Regions from separate parts of the Halanaerobium saccharolyticum subsp. saccharolyticum DSM 6643 genome, predicted to be linked through region 1. Evidence: riboswitches for the same ligand, from Rfam matches in the RefSeq annotation. Region 1 holds a riboswitch; each other region holds the start of a gene.
The links. Region 1 has a riboswitch for S-adenosylmethionine ahead of HSACCH_RS03975 (hypothetical protein). Riboswitches for the same ligand answer to the same signal wherever they lie in the genome.

Region 1 (4,381 bases):
AAGAGAAAGAAAAATAAAGAATGACTATGGCTGCAATCAATGGCCGCTAAAGCTTAAGGCTTTTGAAAATAGGATTGATAAGATTGTAAATTCAGAGCAGTATGTTAATGAGGATGAATAATTGAACAGTTAGAAAAAGAATATCAGTAATGGCTTTTATCTGGGTAACTAGGTTTTTGATATAAGATTTATTATTAAAAAAGTCTACTAAAGTTTATACAGAAGAATGTAAAAGCTTAGATTAATAGAAAGAAGGTCAAATATAATGAGCTGTGTATTTTGTGATTATCCAAAAGAAGATTATATTATTGAAAATGAGCTGGCCTTTGTTATTTACGATAAATTTCCAGTTAATGAAGGCCACATGCTGGTGATACCAAAGCGGCATTTTGCCAGTTATTTTAAAGCCACTCAAGCAGAAATAATAGCCATCTTTGAACTGACAAAAGAGTGTAAAAAAATCTTAGAGGCAGAATATAATCCGGACGGCTATAATATTGGTTTTAATGTTAACTATTCCGGCGGTCAGACTGTAATGCATCTGCATCAGCATCTTATTCCCCGCTATGAGGGAGATGTTGATAATCCGAGAGGTGGAATCAGGAGGCTGAAGAAGCAGCTGGTTTATTATGATGGGTGATAATAAAATTAGCTATACTTTCTAATTAAATATATAATGATTCCAATATGGTTATTCTTTATTAATTATAACATCGATGTTATAATTAATTTAAGAGTGTGAAAGTCGATTAGGGGGTTAATATAATGAAAAACTGGGATGAATTTGATCAAATAGTAAAGTCATCTATGTCAGAAGAAGAGTATGAACGTCATATTTTAATAGCTAAAATTTCAGCTGATTTAATAAGATTAAGACTTGATGAAAACATGACTCAAACAGATTTGGCTGAAAAATCAGGATTAAAGCAGTCAGCGATTGCCAGGCTGGAGTCAGAAGAAGTGCTCCCTAAATTAAGTACATTACTTAAATTAGCTAAAGCTTTAGATGCTAATATCAATTTAAATCCTAATCAAGAAAGTATAATAAAAATTAAATCTAATAAAATGATTGATAATAAAGCTGGTTAAAAATATTTTGATATTTATCATTTTCCATGTTACTATATGATCACAATTTAATAATTCTACTCTTATTAAGAGTGGTGGAGGGATCGGACCCGTTGAAACCCAGCAACCCCCGTCAGGGAAGGTGCTAATTTCCGCAGCAGTTGTGCTGAAAGATAAGAAAGAAGCTGATGAATATCTATGGGCTCTTCTCTTATTGAGAAGGGCTTTTATTATTTTAAAACTAAAGTTAGGAGGAATATAATGGCTTATACGTATACTACTGGTCTAACAATTTTTAATAAGAAACCTGGTACAACAAAAGAAATGTCCTGTAATGTTTGTGATAGCAAATGTGAGGTAAAAAGAAATGTTTTGGACTATAAAGATTTTGGCTCAGCCATGGCCAAAAAGAAAACAAGATTTGATCGTTTTAAATGTCCTCATGCAGAAAAAGAGTGGCACCAAAATCTTGAAAAATTGGTTGAACAGAAAAGAGAAAATCACAGCACAAAAATTGATCAAATGCTGCAGGAAGAAATTGAAGCAATTAAGGCTAAGCATCTAGCATAACTTTCAGCCGGGTCCAGCTCTCTAATATTAAAAAAATAATATTGGGAGATGATTAAATGCTTTTAAAACTCAGGAATGATATTGATAAATTGGAAAAGGAATATAAGAAACTGGAGCTATTTGAATTGGAATTAAAATTAATAGAGTTTGAAATGACATTGGTTAAATTATTAAATGGAAAGAAATTTTTAGTTAAGATCCCTGTTGAGGCATTAAAACATGATATGAAAAGTATTAAAGATGAGCTTTATAATTTAAAGGCTGAAGAACTTGATAATTTAATAGAAAAGATTGACATTAAGATTAACAATATTGTTGATGGACAGATTACAGCTGAAATCGGTGGAGCAGCTATCTATTTAAGAAATATGAGAAATGCAACCAAAAAAGAAAAGATGAATAAGAGAATATATTTGCTATAATTTACAATTAATGGTATAATATTTATGTTATCATTGAACTTAAGCTTTAAGTTATGGTAAAATATATTTAGAAGGGAAAATTGCCGTGCCTGAAAAATCAAATACACCTCATGGTGATTTTTTTTAAGCAAACTTTTGGCAGATTAGATATTACAAGAAATTTTCTGCAGAGTTATCTGCCGCAAAATTTGAGAGAATTTGTTGATTTCAGTGAACTTGATCACAGACCAATTTCTTATGTTGGAAAAAGCAGTTATTATTCTGATTTATTGTTTAAATCAAAAATAGAGAATAAAAAATACGGAGTTTATCTACTTTTTGAACACAAAAGTTATAATGACAAATGGTCAGTAATGCAGATTTTTAATTATTTGGCTAGAATATGGATGCGGGAAAAACGAACAAAGGGAATAAAAAATTTATCTTTTATTATTCCAATCTTATTTTACCACGGAGAAAACGGTGGTCTAGTTATAAAAAGTTTTTCAGAATATTTTGATCAAAATATGATTGAGAATTATGATCTAAATAAATATCTCCCAGATTTTGAAACAGTATTTTATGATTTTTCTAATGATTCTAATTTAAAATTATTAGGAGATAGAAGAGTACGGTTGACTTTAAAATTCTTTAAGATTTCAAAGATAAAAGATATTACAGTTGTTTATCAGGAAATAATTTCTTTTTTGCCGGTCATATTTTTACTGGCTCAATTGGTGTTGATAGGGATATTTTTCAATTAGGTATAAATTATATTGCTGATAGTAGAGAGAAATTTGATTATTATCTATTGGGAGAAAAATTAAAATTAAAAGGTATGAAAAAGGAGGGGGATATTGTGGTATCAGCAGCTGATAAGTTAAGACTGGAAGGTTTAAGAATTGGAGAAGAAAAGGGATTAGAAAAAGGTGAACGAGAATTATTCAAGAAATTAATTCGTGGAAATTTTCCCCAAACAAATGAAGAAATAATTCACTTAATAGATAAAGTTGATATAAAAAAAATAGAAGAATTAAGTGAAAGAATTTCTAGGATTAAAAATATTCAGGAGTTAGAATCTTATTTGAAACAATAAAAAAAGAATTTATTTATATTAACCCTTCTCATTTTGAGGAGGGTTTTTGCTTTATACATCCGTTCGCGACATAATGGTGTCAGTTACTGGTGATAGACTAAAGAAAAGCACCTCAAAAGCAGGATATCGCCAATATTTAACGAATATTTAATATTAGGAAATAAAAGTATTTGAAGTAAATATTAGCGACTTTTTTCGACTGAAATCGACAGAAAATTTAGATTAATTAACCAATTCATAAAAGATTAAGGGTGATAAAAATGTATGTAGATACAGCATATTCCGAAAAGTATACAAAAAGAGTTTTAAAAAAGTTATTAAAAAAATATGTATTGGAATGGCTGGGTTCAACTGAATTCAGATCAACTTTTAATTTAAAAGAATCTGTAGACTACTGCGGCCAGCATAAGGTGGAACTAATCACTTATCATGTTGAGTCACTGATGGAAGAAAATAGGAGCTTAGAATATGTTTATGAAAAAATTTTAGAATTCAAAGATTTTAGAGATTTATTAAATTATCTATCTCCTCATCCGTATGATACAGCTGAATCAACATTTTTAGAGTTGTTAAGAAATCATGAAAAAATTACAATAGTAGAACATCGAGAAAATGATACTTTTAAATTTTATTTAACTGATGAAATATCAGAATATAGAGAAGAAACTGAAAGAATCACTAATTTAAGTGTGTTTTTTCGCTCCTATATAGAAATCTTACTGGATATCAAAAAAGAAGCTTTTCATTTTGATGAATTGTATGAATTTCTGCTTGACCAAGAAATAAGCTATGATTCGGCAAAAAATTATCAAGACTTTCTTTATTTTAGAAAAGAAAAAGCTTATTCAGTTTCAGAAATTCTTAAACTACTGGAAGAAGAAAAAATTATGACTCCAAAAAAGATTTTTATTGAGCAGATAAAAAAAGATCACAATCGCTTTTTTAAGATTATAAAAGATTATTATGGTTTGAGATATTGGAATCCAGAAGCTGAATTTAGAGCATATCTTAAACTATTTGATAATTTTTACCAAGAAGGTAATAAAAATTATTTGGAGTTGGGTAAAAATGTGCTTGAACTTTTAGAAAAAGTAGATAAACCAGAAAAGGAAAAAAATAGACTTGAAAAAACAATAAATAGAGTTTTAGAAAGGGGATAATTAATTTGGAGAAATTAAACTCAATTACTAAAAGTACTTACCTTAATGAGGGTTTAAGAGTATTAGAGAGAATAAAGGACGAAAAT
Region 2 (4,381 bases), on a different contig from region 1:
ATAATTATAAATCGCTGCATTATACATGTTAGCTGTCTGCTGATTAGAAAATTTAATTAGCTGGCAGCTTTCTTTGCTTTTAATTACAAAATTATGACAAATGAAGGAGATTATAATGAGCAATTTATTAGATGATTTGAATAAAAAACAAAAAATTGCGGCTCAGACTTTAAAAGGAGCAGTTTTAGTACTTGCAGGTGCAGGTAGTGGAAAAACACGAACTTTAACTTATAGAACAGCAAATTTAATTGCTAATGGTGTTAGCCCTAAAAATATTTTAACAGTAACCTTTACCAACAGAGCAGCTGATGATATGAAGGCAAAAATTAGTAAATTAGTTGGTTCCGAAATTATAGATGAGATGAATCTCGGTACTTTTCACAGTATTTGTTTAAAAATACTTAGAAATAACTTAAAAAAGGTAAATCGTTCTGAAGGATGTTTGATATATGATACGACTGATTCTAATGCTATAATCGAAGATATCATCTTTGAATTTGGCCTAGAGGAGACAGAATATGATCCCAAAATAGTTTTCAATATAATTTCGAAGGCAAAAATGGAATTGGTTCTGCCAGCTGAGCTGACAGAGAAATATGCTCAGCTTAACAATCAAGGGTCCGAACATTTTTATCAAATTGTAAGCAGAATCTATCAGGAGTATGAAAGGGTTTTAGCAAATAATAATTGCTTTGATTTCAATGATTTGATTAAAAAAACGATTGAACTTTTGGAATCTGATCAGGATATATTAAATAAATATCAAGATCAATTTCAATATATTCAGGTAGATGAATATCAGGACGTGAACCATTCGCAATATCATTTAATTTCTCTGCTGGCAGAGCCTCAAAAAAATATTTTTGTGGTAGGTGATGACTGGCAGGGTATTTATGGTTTTCGCGGAGCAGACATTAGTAATATTTTAGATTTTGAACATGATTATCCTGAGGCTGAAGTGATTAAACTTGAAAGAAATTATAGAAGTTCAAATAATATTATTTCAGCTTCCAATCAGCTGATTAATAATAACAGTCAAAACAAGGTTAAAGAGGCCTGGACTGAAGCAGATGATGGAGCCCCAATTTTTGTTGCTCGTGCAGAAAGTCCATTAGTTGAAGCTAAATATATATGTAAAAGGATTAATCATTTAGTTGATTTTTATCATTATAAGCTGAGTGATATTGCTATATTATGCCGCAGTCATTTTCAGTCAATGCAGCTTCAAAATCAGTTACCTAAGTTTAGAATTCCACATCAACTTGTGGGAGGAGTTAGTTTTTTTGATCGCCAAGAAATACGCTATTTTGTTAATTACTTAAAATTATTAGTCAATCCGAATGATAGATTAGCTTTAAAACGTCTTTTTAGAATTGAAGTTCATGGTGTAGGCGAAATTTTATTAAGTGAAATCAATAAATATGCCCGTGAAAACAAAATGAAGATTACTGATGTTTTTGAAAGCCCAACCGTTGTTAAGGGGATTGGTAACAACAAGGCTGCAAATATTATTGAATTTCAGCGGCGGGTAATCGATAGTATTTTTGATCTGCGTGAAGAAAAAATGCCAATGCATAAAAAGGCAATAGAACTTTATGAGCGGGTTGATTTTGATCAGAATGTACTGGCTGAGCTGGATGATCCAGAGGGGAGAAAAAAATATATGAATATGTTTTTGGAAGATATGGCTGATTTTCAAAAAAACAATCCAGGCCGCGGTCTTTATGATTACTTATTAATTAATAAATTAATTGCTGATAAAGATATTACAGAAGATAATCAAGAAAAAGTAAAAGTTATGACAGCTCATTCAGCTAAAGGATTAGAATTTCCGGTAGTTTTTATTATTGGGGCTGAAGAAGAAGTTTTTCCACATTTGAAAAGTTTAGAAGAGAAGGCAGCTGGTTTAAATCCTTATGCTGTTGAGGAAGAAAGAAGATTATTTTACGTGGCAATGACAAGAGCAGAAAAATTGCTCTTCATTTCTTTTTCTAAGCAGAAACTTTCAAATGAACAAGGACAATATAAGCAGATTATTCCTTCCAGATTTTTATATGAACTTCCTGAAACAAGATTGGATTTTACAGGTGTTGAAAGTAAAAAAGGTGGTTCTGGGATACAAATGCGCAAAAATGTAGAAGTGATTTAGGGTAACCAATCTAGGGTACCGGGTACTTAGAAATAATTTCCAAGTGCCCGGTGCCGAAAAAATAATCCTTGACAGATTTAAAATTGAGTGATAAACTACTAAATAACTTAAAAAGAAAATAAAAATCATCAAGAGCGGTGGAGGGACTGGCCCTGTGATACCCGGCAACCTACTTAAAATCTTTAGTAAGGTGCTAATTCCAGCATTCCGGAAAGGAATGATAGATGAGAGGCAATTAAATCCTCTCACGAGGATTTTTTTCATTTCTAACTGCTCTTGATATTTGGAGCAGTTTATTATTTTTAGAGGGTGATTAGTATTGATAAAAATTGATAATTTAACTAAACATTATCATGCAGCTCAAGGCAAAGTAGAAGCAATTAATGGTTTAAATTTAGAAGTTGCTGATGGTGAAATATTTGGAATGATAGGACCAAGTGGAGCAGGCAAAAGCACTTTAATTAGAATGCTTAATCTTTTAGAAAAGCCTACTGCTGGTACTATTAACATTAATGGTACAGATTTAACTGAATTAAGTTCACAAAATTTAAGAGCAGCCAGGCAAAAAATTGGGATGATTTTTCAGCATTTTAATCTTTTATCATCTCGGACAGTTTTGGGTAATGTGGCCTTTCCGTTAGAGATTGCAGGTGTGGGTAAAAAGAAAAGGCAAGAAAAAGCAAAAGAATTAATTGAACTTGTAGGCTTATCAGACAGAACAGATCACTATCCAGCTCAGTTGTCTGGAGGGCAGAAGCAGCGAGTAGGTATTGCAAGAGCGCTGGCTAATAACCCTGATTTATTATTGTCAGATGAGGCAACTTCTTCATTAGATCCAGAAAGTACAAAAGCTGTACTAGAACTTTTAGCTAAAATCAGGGATGAGATGAATTTAACAATTATTTTAATTACTCATGAAATGGGTGTGATCAAAGATATTTGTGATCGAGTTGCTGTTTTAGAAGCTGGAAAGATTATCGAAGAGGGAAAAATAATTGATATTTTCTCCAGCCCCCAGCAGCCTCTGACAAAAAAGTTTATTAGTTCTGTAATTGATTTTGATTTGCCAGAAAGAATTATTAAACATATAAAAAAGAAAAGACCTGGAGAATTGGTTAGGATTTCTTTTGTTGGAGAAACAACTCATGATCCTCACATTTCGGATCTTGTAAAACATTATTCTGTAGATGCCAACATATTATATGGTAATATCGATGAGATCCAGGGCGTACCATTTGGAACTTTAGTTTTAGATTTAGAGGGACAGTTAACAAATGTAGAAGAGAGTATTGCTTATTTAAGAAGTAAGGATTTAAGAGTTGAGGTGTTAGAAGATGTTTGATTTTATTACGGATTTAGCTAGGTATAATGATTTAATGATTAGTGGTCTTTTGGAAACATTATATATGGTTGGGATGTCTTTATTTTTTGCTATAGTTGGTGGAATCCCATTGGGAGTTTTAACCACTATTACCAGGCCAGGACATATACTGCCGAATAAGCCTTTCAATTTTATTTTAGATAGTGTTATTAATATTGGTCGCTCAATTCCATTTATTATTCTAATGGTTGCTGTAATTCCTTTAACCCGAATAATTGTCGGGACTTCTATTGGAACTAATGCGGCAGTAGTTCCACTTTCGTTGGCAGCGATTCCTTTTATGGGTAGAGTTACAGATAATGCTATTTTAGAAATTGATCATGGAGTTGTAGAATCAGCTCAATCAATGGGGGCAAGTCCAATTCAGATTGTATTTAAAGTTTTATTACCAGAATCACTACCGGCAATTATTTTAGGCTTAACTCTTACTGCAATTAGTTTAGTTAGTTACTCAGCTATGGCAGGAGCAATTGGTGGGGGTGGTCTTGGCGATATTGCAATCCGTTATGGGTACCAGCGATTTCAGCTACCTATTATGCTTGAGACGATAGTTGTACTAGTAGTAATGGTCCAGTTGATTCAATTTTTTGGTAATCAAATAGCTTCATTTTTCGATCATAGAGTCTAGTTAGTTAAATAATTACTAGTTTAGAAATTGAATTTAGGGTATTATTGAAAATAATTAATAAATTATTTTGGTATAAATATAGAAAGTATAATTAATTTAATAGAAATTTAACGAGTAGAAGAGGAGAGATAATGATGTTAAAAAAAACAATTTTGATTTTAGTTCTTGTAACCTTTGTATTTGCTGGTGCTGTTCAGGCTGATGATCATGTGCTTAAGATTGG
Region 3 (4,381 bases), 370 kb from region 1:
TAAATATGGAGTCAGAAGAATTAGCTTCTAATCTTGAAAATGCTTAAACCTTATATAAATAAATGGTGCCCCCGGTAGGAGTCGAACCTACGCTCAAGGCTTCGGAGGCCTTTGCTCTATCCACTGAGCTACGGGGGCATTACCTAAACAATTTTAACAGAAGCCGACTTTAATGTCAATAATCTCTGGCAATTTTAAAATTATAAATTTGCATTATTTATATAAATAAAATATTTAACAGTAATTAATTGTTTTTAATGATATAATTATCTCCAAATAAATTATAAAGGAGAATAAATTATGATAATAATTGTGAAAAATAATGGCTGAGCATCATGATCATCATTCTAATGTTTCTAATATAAAATTAGCTTTTTTCCTAAATTTATCATTTACTATTATTGAAATTATTGGTGGTTTTTTAACTAACAGTATGGCTATTTTATCTGATGCTCTACATGATTTAGGAGATTCACTTTCTCTAGCCATGTCCTGGTATTTAGAAAATTATTCAAAAAAGGGAGCAGATAAAGATTTTAGTTATGGCTATGCGAGATTTTCACTTTTAGGCGCTTTAATTAATAGTATAGTTTTAATTTTAGGATCTGTATTTATTTTAACAAAAGTTATCCCCAGAATTTTTGCTCCTGAGTCAGTTCACCCTGAAGGAATGCTTTACCTTGCTATTTTAGGAATAATAGTTAATGGAATAGCTGTTTTTAAACTAAGAGGAGGCAGTTCTTTAAATAAAGATGTTGTCAGCTGGCATCTTTTAGAAGATGTTCTAGGCTGGATTGCGGTATTAATAGTAAGTATTATTTTGATTTATAAAGACCTGCCAATTTTAGATCCGCTACTTTCATTAGCAATTAACATCTATATTTTATATAATGTAATTTCTAAGTTGAAAAAAGTATTAAATGTTTTTTTGCAGAGAGTACCAGCTGGAATTGAGATTGAAGAACTGCAGCAAAAAATTGTTGCAGAAACTCAAGCTTTAGCAGCACACCATACTCATATCTGGACCTTAGATGGAGAAAGAAATTTTCTCAGCACTCATGTAATTATTCCAGATCAAATTTCAAAGTCTAAAATAATAGAATTAAAAGCTCAAATTAAAAATTTATTAGCCGTAGAAAAAATTGATCATGTAACTATAGAGATTGAATACGAAAACGAGGAATGTGAGAACAAAAACTGTGATGCTTAAGCAGTTAAAATTCTTGACACAAATCTTTTAATATGGTAAAGTAATTAAAAATAGAATAATAGCTTATCAAGAGAGGTGGAGGGACTGGCCCTGAGAAACCCAGCAACCAGCAGTTATACTGCCCGGTGCTAACTCCAGCAGGTTTAACCTGAAAGATAAGCAGTTGTGAATCCCACTTCTGCTTAGAAGTGGATTTTTGTTTTTATAAAGTAGCTAGTAGTTTTGAGGAGGATAAAGATGAAAATTAAAAATATTTTCGAAAAAAAGGAAGTTGTTTTTTCACTGGAGGTTTTTCCTCCAAGGTCTGATGTTCCTATAGAAAATATTTATCAGACTTTGGAAGAATTAAAAGATATTAATCCAGATTATATTAGTATAACTTATGGAGCTGGTGGAGGAGTTAGAAAAAATAGAACCTGTAAACTTTCTTCAATTATTAAAGAAAAATATGATGTAGAAGCACTGGCTCATTTAACATGTATTAATTCAAATCAAAAAAGCATTAATAAAATATTGACTCGCTTAGAAGAAAAAAATATAAAAAACATATTGGCCTTAAGAGGTGATAAACCAGTTGCTGGGGAAGTAATTGGAGAATACAATTATGCCTATGAGCTTGTTGATCATATCAAAAAAAATAATGATTTTGGAGTAGCAGCAGCCTGTTATCCAGAAGGTCATCTAGAAACAGAAAGTATTGATCAGGATTTAGAATATTTAAAACAGAAGGTTGATAGTGGAGTTGACTACTTGATATCACAGATGTTTTTTGATAACTCACTTTTTTATAAATTTCGCAGGAAAGCGCAAAAAAAGGGGATAGATGTACCGATAGAAGCAGGAATTATGCCTGTAATTAACAAAAAACAGGTTGCCAGAATTATAGAATTATCTGATGCTTATTTTCCAGCAAAATTCAAAAAAATATTGAATAAATATGAGGATAATCCAGAAGCTTTAAGAGATGCTGGAATAGCCTATGCAGTTGAGCAGATAGTTGATTTGATTTCTAGTGACGTTGATGGAATACATCTTTATACAATGAACAATCCCTATGTAGCTCGCAGAATTAAAGAGGCAGTAGGTTCTTTAATTAATCATATTAATGGTCAAGAAATTCAGAAAGTTGTATAATATGAAATTCAAAATTGATAAAAAAGAAGTTTTGAGGTACCTGCAGGTTTCAAAAAAAATAAATGATGAAAAGATTAATGTTTTAATTGATAAAACAATAACTGAAGTTAAAGATTTAATTAATCTTCGTTATTTATATCAAAAATTTCCAATTGAATTTACGGATCAAGGTGTTAAAGTAGAAGGAACAACTCTTATTTTAAAAGGTAAAAGTATCAGAAAGCACTTAAAAGATTCAGAGAAAATCTATATAATGGCAGCTACATTAGGAGCTCAAGTTGATAGGAAGATATCATATTATGAAAAAATATCAGTGACTAAATCGATGATCCTTGATGCCTGTGCAACAGCAGCTATCGAGGGAGCTTGTGATTATATAGAAGCTCAAATAAAAAAAGAAGTTCTGAAAGCAGGAAATGAAGATATAAGTTTTCGCTATAGCCCAGGTTATGGGGATTTAGGAATTGATATTCAAAAAGAGATCTTAAGAATTTTGAATGCACCAAGAAAAATAGGTTTAACAGCTTCCAAATATAATATATTATTACCAACTAAATCAGTAACAGCAATTATTGGGGTTATTGCTAAAACAATAGAAGTTGAACAAAGACACTGCAAAAACTGTCTTTTAGATCAAGAATGCGAACTGAGAAGAAAGGGGATTTATTGTGGAGCTAAAAACTAAATTAGGAAAAAAAATGATAATTTTTGATGGAGCCATGGGAACAGTTTTGCAGCAGCGTGGTTTAAAGGCAGGGGATATTCCGGAAAGATTAAATATCGAAAATAGTGAGGATATTATAGATATACATAAAAGTTATTTAAAGGCAGGAGCTGAGATTTTGACTACCAATACTTTTGGTGCTAATGCCCTAAAAATGAATGAACTAGAATATTCTGTAGAAGAAGTTATTTCTGCAGCAGTTCAAAATGCACGCCAGGCAATAATCGAATCAGGAATTGATGCCTCAGTAGCTCTGGATATGGGTCCAATTGGTGAGCTTTTAGAACCAATGGGCAGTCTAGAATTTGACGAAGCCTATAATCTTTATCAACAGCAGGTACTGATTGGAGTTGAGTCTGGAGCTGACCTAATCCACATTGAGACAATAGCAGATCTATATGAGGCAAGGGCTGCAGTATTGGCGGCTAAGGAAAATTCTAATTTACCAATTTTTTGTACTTTAACTTTTGAAGAAAATGGTAGAACATTTACTGGGACCAGTATTCGTTCCATGATTTCTGTGTTGGAGGGTCTTGGAGTAGATGGGATTGGTCTTAACTGTTCTCTTGGGCCTGAAAAGCTGGAGCCTCTGGTTGAAGAAGTGCTCAAATATTCAGAAACTCCAGTTATTCTGCAGGCAAATGCAGGGCTGCCGGTAGTTAAAGATGGAGGAACAGTATTTAAAATATCTCCTGAAGAATATTTTAAACCTTTAAACAGACTTTATCAGAAAGGACTAGCAGTTGTCGGTGGCTGTTGTGGTACTAACGAAGAATTTATTTCTTTAATTGCTGAGAAGTTAAAAAATAAAAAAGTAAAAGAGCGAGAAATTATAAAAGAAAGTCTTGTCTGTTCGCCTTCTCAGACTGTTAATTTAGAAGGGGTCAATGTAGTTGGAGAAAGAATTAATCCAACGGGCAAAGCGGTTTTTAAAGAAGCTTTGAGAAATGGTGATTTAGATTATATTCTTAAAGTTGCAGTAGAAGAGATAGATGCAGGAGCAGATGTTTTAGATGTTAATCTTGGTCTGCCGGAGATAGACGAAAAAAAATTGATGGTTAAGGTAATCAAGGAACTGCAGGGGATTTTGGATACTCCATTACAGATTGATTCTAGTAATCCGGAGGTTATAGAAGAAGCTTTAAGATATTATAATGGTACAGCAATTGTTAACTCAGTAAATGGAGAAGCTGAAGTGTTGGAAAAAACTCTGCCTGCTGTTAAAAAATATGGAGCAGCAGTTATCGGCCTGACAATGGACGATGATGGCATACCTGCTGCTGCAGAAGAACGTTTTAAAGTTGCAGAAAAAA
Region 4 (4,381 bases), 280 kb from region 1:
TTGATCCTGATTTAATAGTTAAAAAAGAAGATGGAGAATTTTATATAGAAGAAAAAAATACTGCTTATCCTACTGTTACTATAAGTTCATATTATTATAATTTACTCAAAAACCAGGATGACGATAAAATTAGTGATTATTTAAAAGAAAAATATCAATCTGCTATCTGGCTAATTAAAAGCATTGAACAGCGAAAGAATACTATCAGAAAAATTGCTAAAGCTATTTTAAAAAAACAAATTGATTTTTTTGAAAATGGTTTAAAAGATTTAAAAATATTAACAATGGAAGAAGTTGCTGAGGAAATTGAAATGCATGAATCAACAGTTAGTCGGGCAACAACTGCTAAATATATACAGACTCCTCATGGAGTTTTTAGTTTGAAATTCTTCTTTAATAGTGGAATTGATGGAGTTTCTTCTGTAAGTATTAAAGCAATGTTGAGTGAAGAAATTGAAGCTGAAGACAAATCTCATCCGCTTAGCGATAGTAAACTTGCACAATTATTTGTTGACAAATATGGCTTAGATATTTCGCGAAGAACAGTTGCTAAATACAGAAAATCTTTAGGTATTAAAAGTTCACGGCAGCGAAAAAAGAAATAAAAACGGGAAGATTTAATTTATATTTCTTTCTTGACAAGATTATAAATTTATGTTAGAGTTATAAAAAAATAATAAAACTTATCCAGAGCGGTGGAGGGACTGGCCCTTTGAAGCCCAGCAACCAGCAGTTAAATCTGTCCGGTGCTAATTCCAGCAGGAAGATTCCTGATAGATAAGGAGCAAATATATTACCCACTCCTATATTTACTTAGGAAGTGGGATTTTTTTATTTGTTATTAATTTTTATTTTATATTTAAAAGATTTTTTGACAATACGAAGAAGAGAAGCAGAGCAGAAATATTATTTTAAAATTTAAATTTGAGTAGCGAAAATTTGAGGAGGAAATTTAATGACATTAAAATTTGAGAGTTTAGCATTACATGCAGGTTATGATGCGAATAAAAACAGAAAAGCGGCAGCAGTTCCTATTTACCAAACAACATCTTATTTATTTGAGAGCACTAAACATGCAGCAGATTTATTTGCTTTAAAAGAAGAAGGCGATATCTATAGTAGAATTCAAAACCCAAGCAATACTGTTTTAGAAAAAAGGATTTCAGCCTTAGAAGGAGGAGTAGGAGCACTGGCAGTTTCTTCAGGTCAGGCTGCAGAAGTTATAGCACTTTTAACAATTTGTAAAAATGGAGACCACATTGTAAGCGGTAGTTCTATTTATGGGGGAACCCATAATCTATTTAAACATAGATTTAAAAATATGGGTATCGACGTAAGTTTTGTAGATTCTGAGGATCCAGACAGTTTTAAAAATGCAATTAATGAAAAAACAAAAGCATTGTATATTGAAACAATTGGTAACCCATCTTTAGTTGTACCTGATTTTGAGAAATTGGCTAAAATTGCTCATCAAGCAGGAATACCATTAATAGTTGATAATACATTTGCTTCTCCATATCTTTGTAAACCTTTTGAATATGGTGCGGATATAGTAGTTCATTCAACGACGAAGTATATATCTGGACATGGCAATTCTATTGGAGGGATAATAGTAGATAGTGGTAATTTTGATTGGGCTACAGGTAGATTTCCCGAACTTATAGAGCCAGATCCAAGTTATCATGGAGTTAAATTTAAAGAAGAATTTGGAAAAGCAGCCTTTATAACTAAGGCCAGAGTTCAGCTTTTAAGAGATTTAGGCAGCTCTCCTAGTCCTTTTAATTCATTTTTAACTATTAATGGTTTAGAAACCCTAGCTTTAAGAATGAAACAGCATTCGCAAAATGCACAGGCTGCAGCAGAATTTTTAGAAGCCGATGATCGAGTAGAATGGGTTAGTTATCCAGGTTTATCAAATCATAAATCAGCTCAAAATGCTAAAAAGTACCTTAATAATGGCAGTGGGGGAATGATAGCTTTTGGGATCAAGGGAGGGAAAGCTGCAGCTGAGAAGTTTATTAATCAGTTAGAATTATTCCTGCATCTTGCTAATGTTGGGGATACTAAATCTTTAGCTATTCATCCAGCAAGTACTACTCATCAGCAGTTAAATGAAGAAGATTTAAAGAAAACTGGAATTTCACCTGAATTAATAAGGCTCTCAATTGGAATAGAAGCCTTTGAAGATATTAAAAATGACTTAGATCAAGCATTAACAGCGGCTAATAAATAATGAATATAACTAATAATGATATTTAGAAGGGAAAGCCTCATAGTTTTAGGGGTTTTCTCTTAAAAAATATTTAAAGTAATATTAGGAGTGGTAGAAAATGCCTATTAAAATACAAAATGATTTACCAGCAGTCGAAACATTGGAAAATGAAAATATATTTGTCATGAAAGAATCTAGAGCGACTCATCAAGATATAAGATCTTTAAAAATATTAATTTTAAATTTAATGCCTACCAAAATTCAAACAGAAACACAAATTTTACGCTTAATTTCTAATACCCCACTGCAGGTAGATGTTGATTTGATTCATCCTGCTAGCCATAAGTCAAAAAATACGTCTGCAGAACATTTGATTAAATTTTATAATACATTCGAAGATATTAAAGACAACAAATATGATGGGATGATAATTACAGGTGCTCCAATTGAAACTTTAGAATTCGAAGAAGTTGATTATTGGGAAGAACTCAAACAGGTGATGGATTGGAGCCTGCATCATGTTTTTTCAACTTTTCATATTTGTTGGGGTAGTCAGGCAGCATTATACCATCATTATGGTATTGAAAAGTATCCTTTAAATAATAAAATGTTTGGAGTTTTTAAACATTATAAAAAAGAAAAACATATTAAATTAATGAGAGGATTTGATGATATATTTTATGTTCCTCATTCTCGTCATACTGAAATAAGAAAAGAAGATGTAGAAAAAGTTGATGAAATTAATATTTTATCAGAATCTGAAGAAGCAGGAATATATTTGCTAGAGAGCAGAAATGGCAGACAGATATTTGCAACAGGTCACTCAGAATATGATCGAGAAAGTTTGAGAAATGAGTATTTAAGAGATAAAGAAAAAGGTTTGAATATTAAAGTACCTAAAAATTATTTTAGAAATGATAATCCGAATAATGAGATATTAATGCGCTGGCATAGTCATGCCAATCTTTTATTTTTTAACTGGTTAAATTATTATGTTTATCAAGAAACTCCTTTTGATTTAAATAAACTGAAGTAAAAATTAAAAATTAAAAAGATAACTTATTTACCCCTCAAAATTTTGTTTTGAGGGGTTTTATAAGTTAAAATGATCAATTTATAAATTCCTATTAAGAATAAAAAAGATTTTTAAGAAAAATGCCACAATTATTTAACAGAAAAAATTAAATATTTTACAAATTTAATCAAAAAACATAAAAAACAGCTTGAATTGTCTGTAAATTTGCGCTATAATTAATTTAAGAAATCGTTTTAGTAAACTTTAGTATTGATTTTTTGAGTCTTTAATTATTAATTATTAACTTTAATTTAATTAAGATTTATTCAATACTAATGTTTTTCACTTTTACTTTTTATAAATTTATAAACCCTTAAGAAAAAAGAAGAGTGAAAATTTTAAGACAAAATAATTTAAAGGGGTGTTTATTAATGATTAATGTTGGTAAAAAAGTTTTAGTTTTGACTTTAGCGTTTTTATTTTTAATGGGAGGGATGTCTTTAGCTCAGGATATTCCCAGAGAAGAGACATTAGTAGTTTCTGGGGCAATGTGGGGACCTCCATCAACCTGGAACGTTTTAATTCCTAATCCTACTCCGGGTACTGGTGGTTTAGTTTATGAGACAATGTTTTCTTATAATCCGATAAAAGATGAATATCAGCCCTGGCTTGCAGAAAGTGGTGAATGGGTAAGTGACAACGAATACGTTCTTAATTTAAGAGAGGGTATTAACTGGCATGACGGTGAAGAATTTAATGCTGAAGATGTTGTATTTACTTATGAAATAGCGAAAGAGGGTAATGTTTTTTATTCTCCAATTTGGGACTGGTTGGAATCTGTTAAAGCAGAAGATAATTACACAGTAAGATTCACCTTCAGCGAACCTCATTATGCAGAATGGGATGCCGAACTTTATGAACGTTATATTATCCCAGAGCATATTTGGAGTGAGATTCCTAGTGATGAATTAATTACTAAGACTATGAAAAACCCAGTTGGTACAGGTTCTTATATGGCTAAAGAAGCCGGACAGGATAGAATGGTTTGGGAAAGAAATGATGACTGGTGGGGCAATGAAGTATTTGGCCAGCCTAAACCCAGATACATTGTAGACCTTGTAAACCAGAGTAACAACATTATTATGGGTATGTTA

Region 2: linked by a shared signal. The riboswitch ahead of HSACCH_RS09655 (methionine ABC transporter ATP-binding protein) and the one ahead of HSACCH_RS03975 (hypothetical protein) in region 1 are both predicted to bind S-adenosylmethionine.
Region 3: linked by a shared signal. The riboswitch ahead of metF (methylenetetrahydrofolate reductase [NAD(P)H]) and the one ahead of HSACCH_RS03975 (hypothetical protein) in region 1 are both predicted to bind S-adenosylmethionine.
Region 4: linked by a shared signal. The riboswitch ahead of HSACCH_RS02785 (O-acetylhomoserine aminocarboxypropyltransferase/cysteine synthase family protein) and the one ahead of HSACCH_RS03975 (hypothetical protein) in region 1 are both predicted to bind S-adenosylmethionine.

The regions. Positions count from the first base shown of each region.
Region 1 covers NZ_CAUI01000005.1:774,803-779,183, forward strand. Annotated here, with positions in the region: gene HSACCH_RS03960 (DUF6438 domain-containing protein) at 1-121, shown strand, start outside; gene HSACCH_RS03965 (HIT family protein) at 263-640, shown strand; gene HSACCH_RS03970 (helix-turn-helix domain-containing protein) at 766-1,089, shown strand; SAM riboswitch class I at 1,149-1,248, shown strand; gene HSACCH_RS03975 (hypothetical protein) at 1,330-1,638, shown strand; gene HSACCH_RS03980 (hypothetical protein) at 1,695-2,060, shown strand; gene HSACCH_RS03985 (Rpn family recombination-promoting nuclease/putative transposase) at 2,171-2,803, shown strand; gene HSACCH_RS03990 (DUF4351 domain-containing protein) at 2,899-3,135, shown strand; gene HSACCH_RS03995 (hypothetical protein) at 3,396-4,295, shown strand; gene HSACCH_RS04000 (hypothetical protein) at 4,301-4,381, shown strand, end outside.
Region 2 covers NZ_CAUI01000021.1:259,405-263,785, forward strand. Annotated here, with positions in the region: gene HSACCH_RS09650 (ATP-dependent helicase) at 116-2,149, shown strand; SAM riboswitch class I at 2,272-2,380, shown strand; gene HSACCH_RS09655 (methionine ABC transporter ATP-binding protein) at 2,469-3,491, shown strand; gene HSACCH_RS09660 (methionine ABC transporter permease) at 3,484-4,158, shown strand; gene HSACCH_RS09665 (MetQ/NlpA family ABC transporter substrate-binding protein) at 4,293-4,381, shown strand, end outside.
Region 3 covers NZ_CAUI01000005.1:403,964-408,344, forward strand. Annotated here, with positions in the region: gene HSACCH_RS02365 (UPF0175 family protein) at 1-47, shown strand, start outside; tRNA gene HSACCH_RS02370 (tRNA-Arg) at 64-138, opposite strand; gene HSACCH_RS02375 (cation diffusion facilitator family transporter) at 323-1,210, shown strand; SAM riboswitch class I at 1,271-1,372, shown strand; gene metF (methylenetetrahydrofolate reductase [NAD(P)H]) at 1,448-2,344, shown strand; gene HSACCH_RS02385 (Vitamin B12 dependent methionine synthase activation subunit) at 2,316-3,029, shown strand; gene HSACCH_RS02390 (homocysteine S-methyltransferase family protein) at 3,013-4,381, shown strand, end outside.
Region 4 covers NZ_CAUI01000005.1:494,383-498,763, forward strand. Annotated here, with positions in the region: gene HSACCH_RS02780 (RNA polymerase factor sigma-54) at 1-605, shown strand, start outside; SAM riboswitch class I at 681-784, shown strand; gene HSACCH_RS02785 (O-acetylhomoserine aminocarboxypropyltransferase/cysteine synthase family protein) at 956-2,233, shown strand; gene metA (homoserine O-acetyltransferase MetA) at 2,331-3,248, shown strand; gene HSACCH_RS02795 (ABC transporter substrate-binding protein) at 3,659-4,381, shown strand, end outside.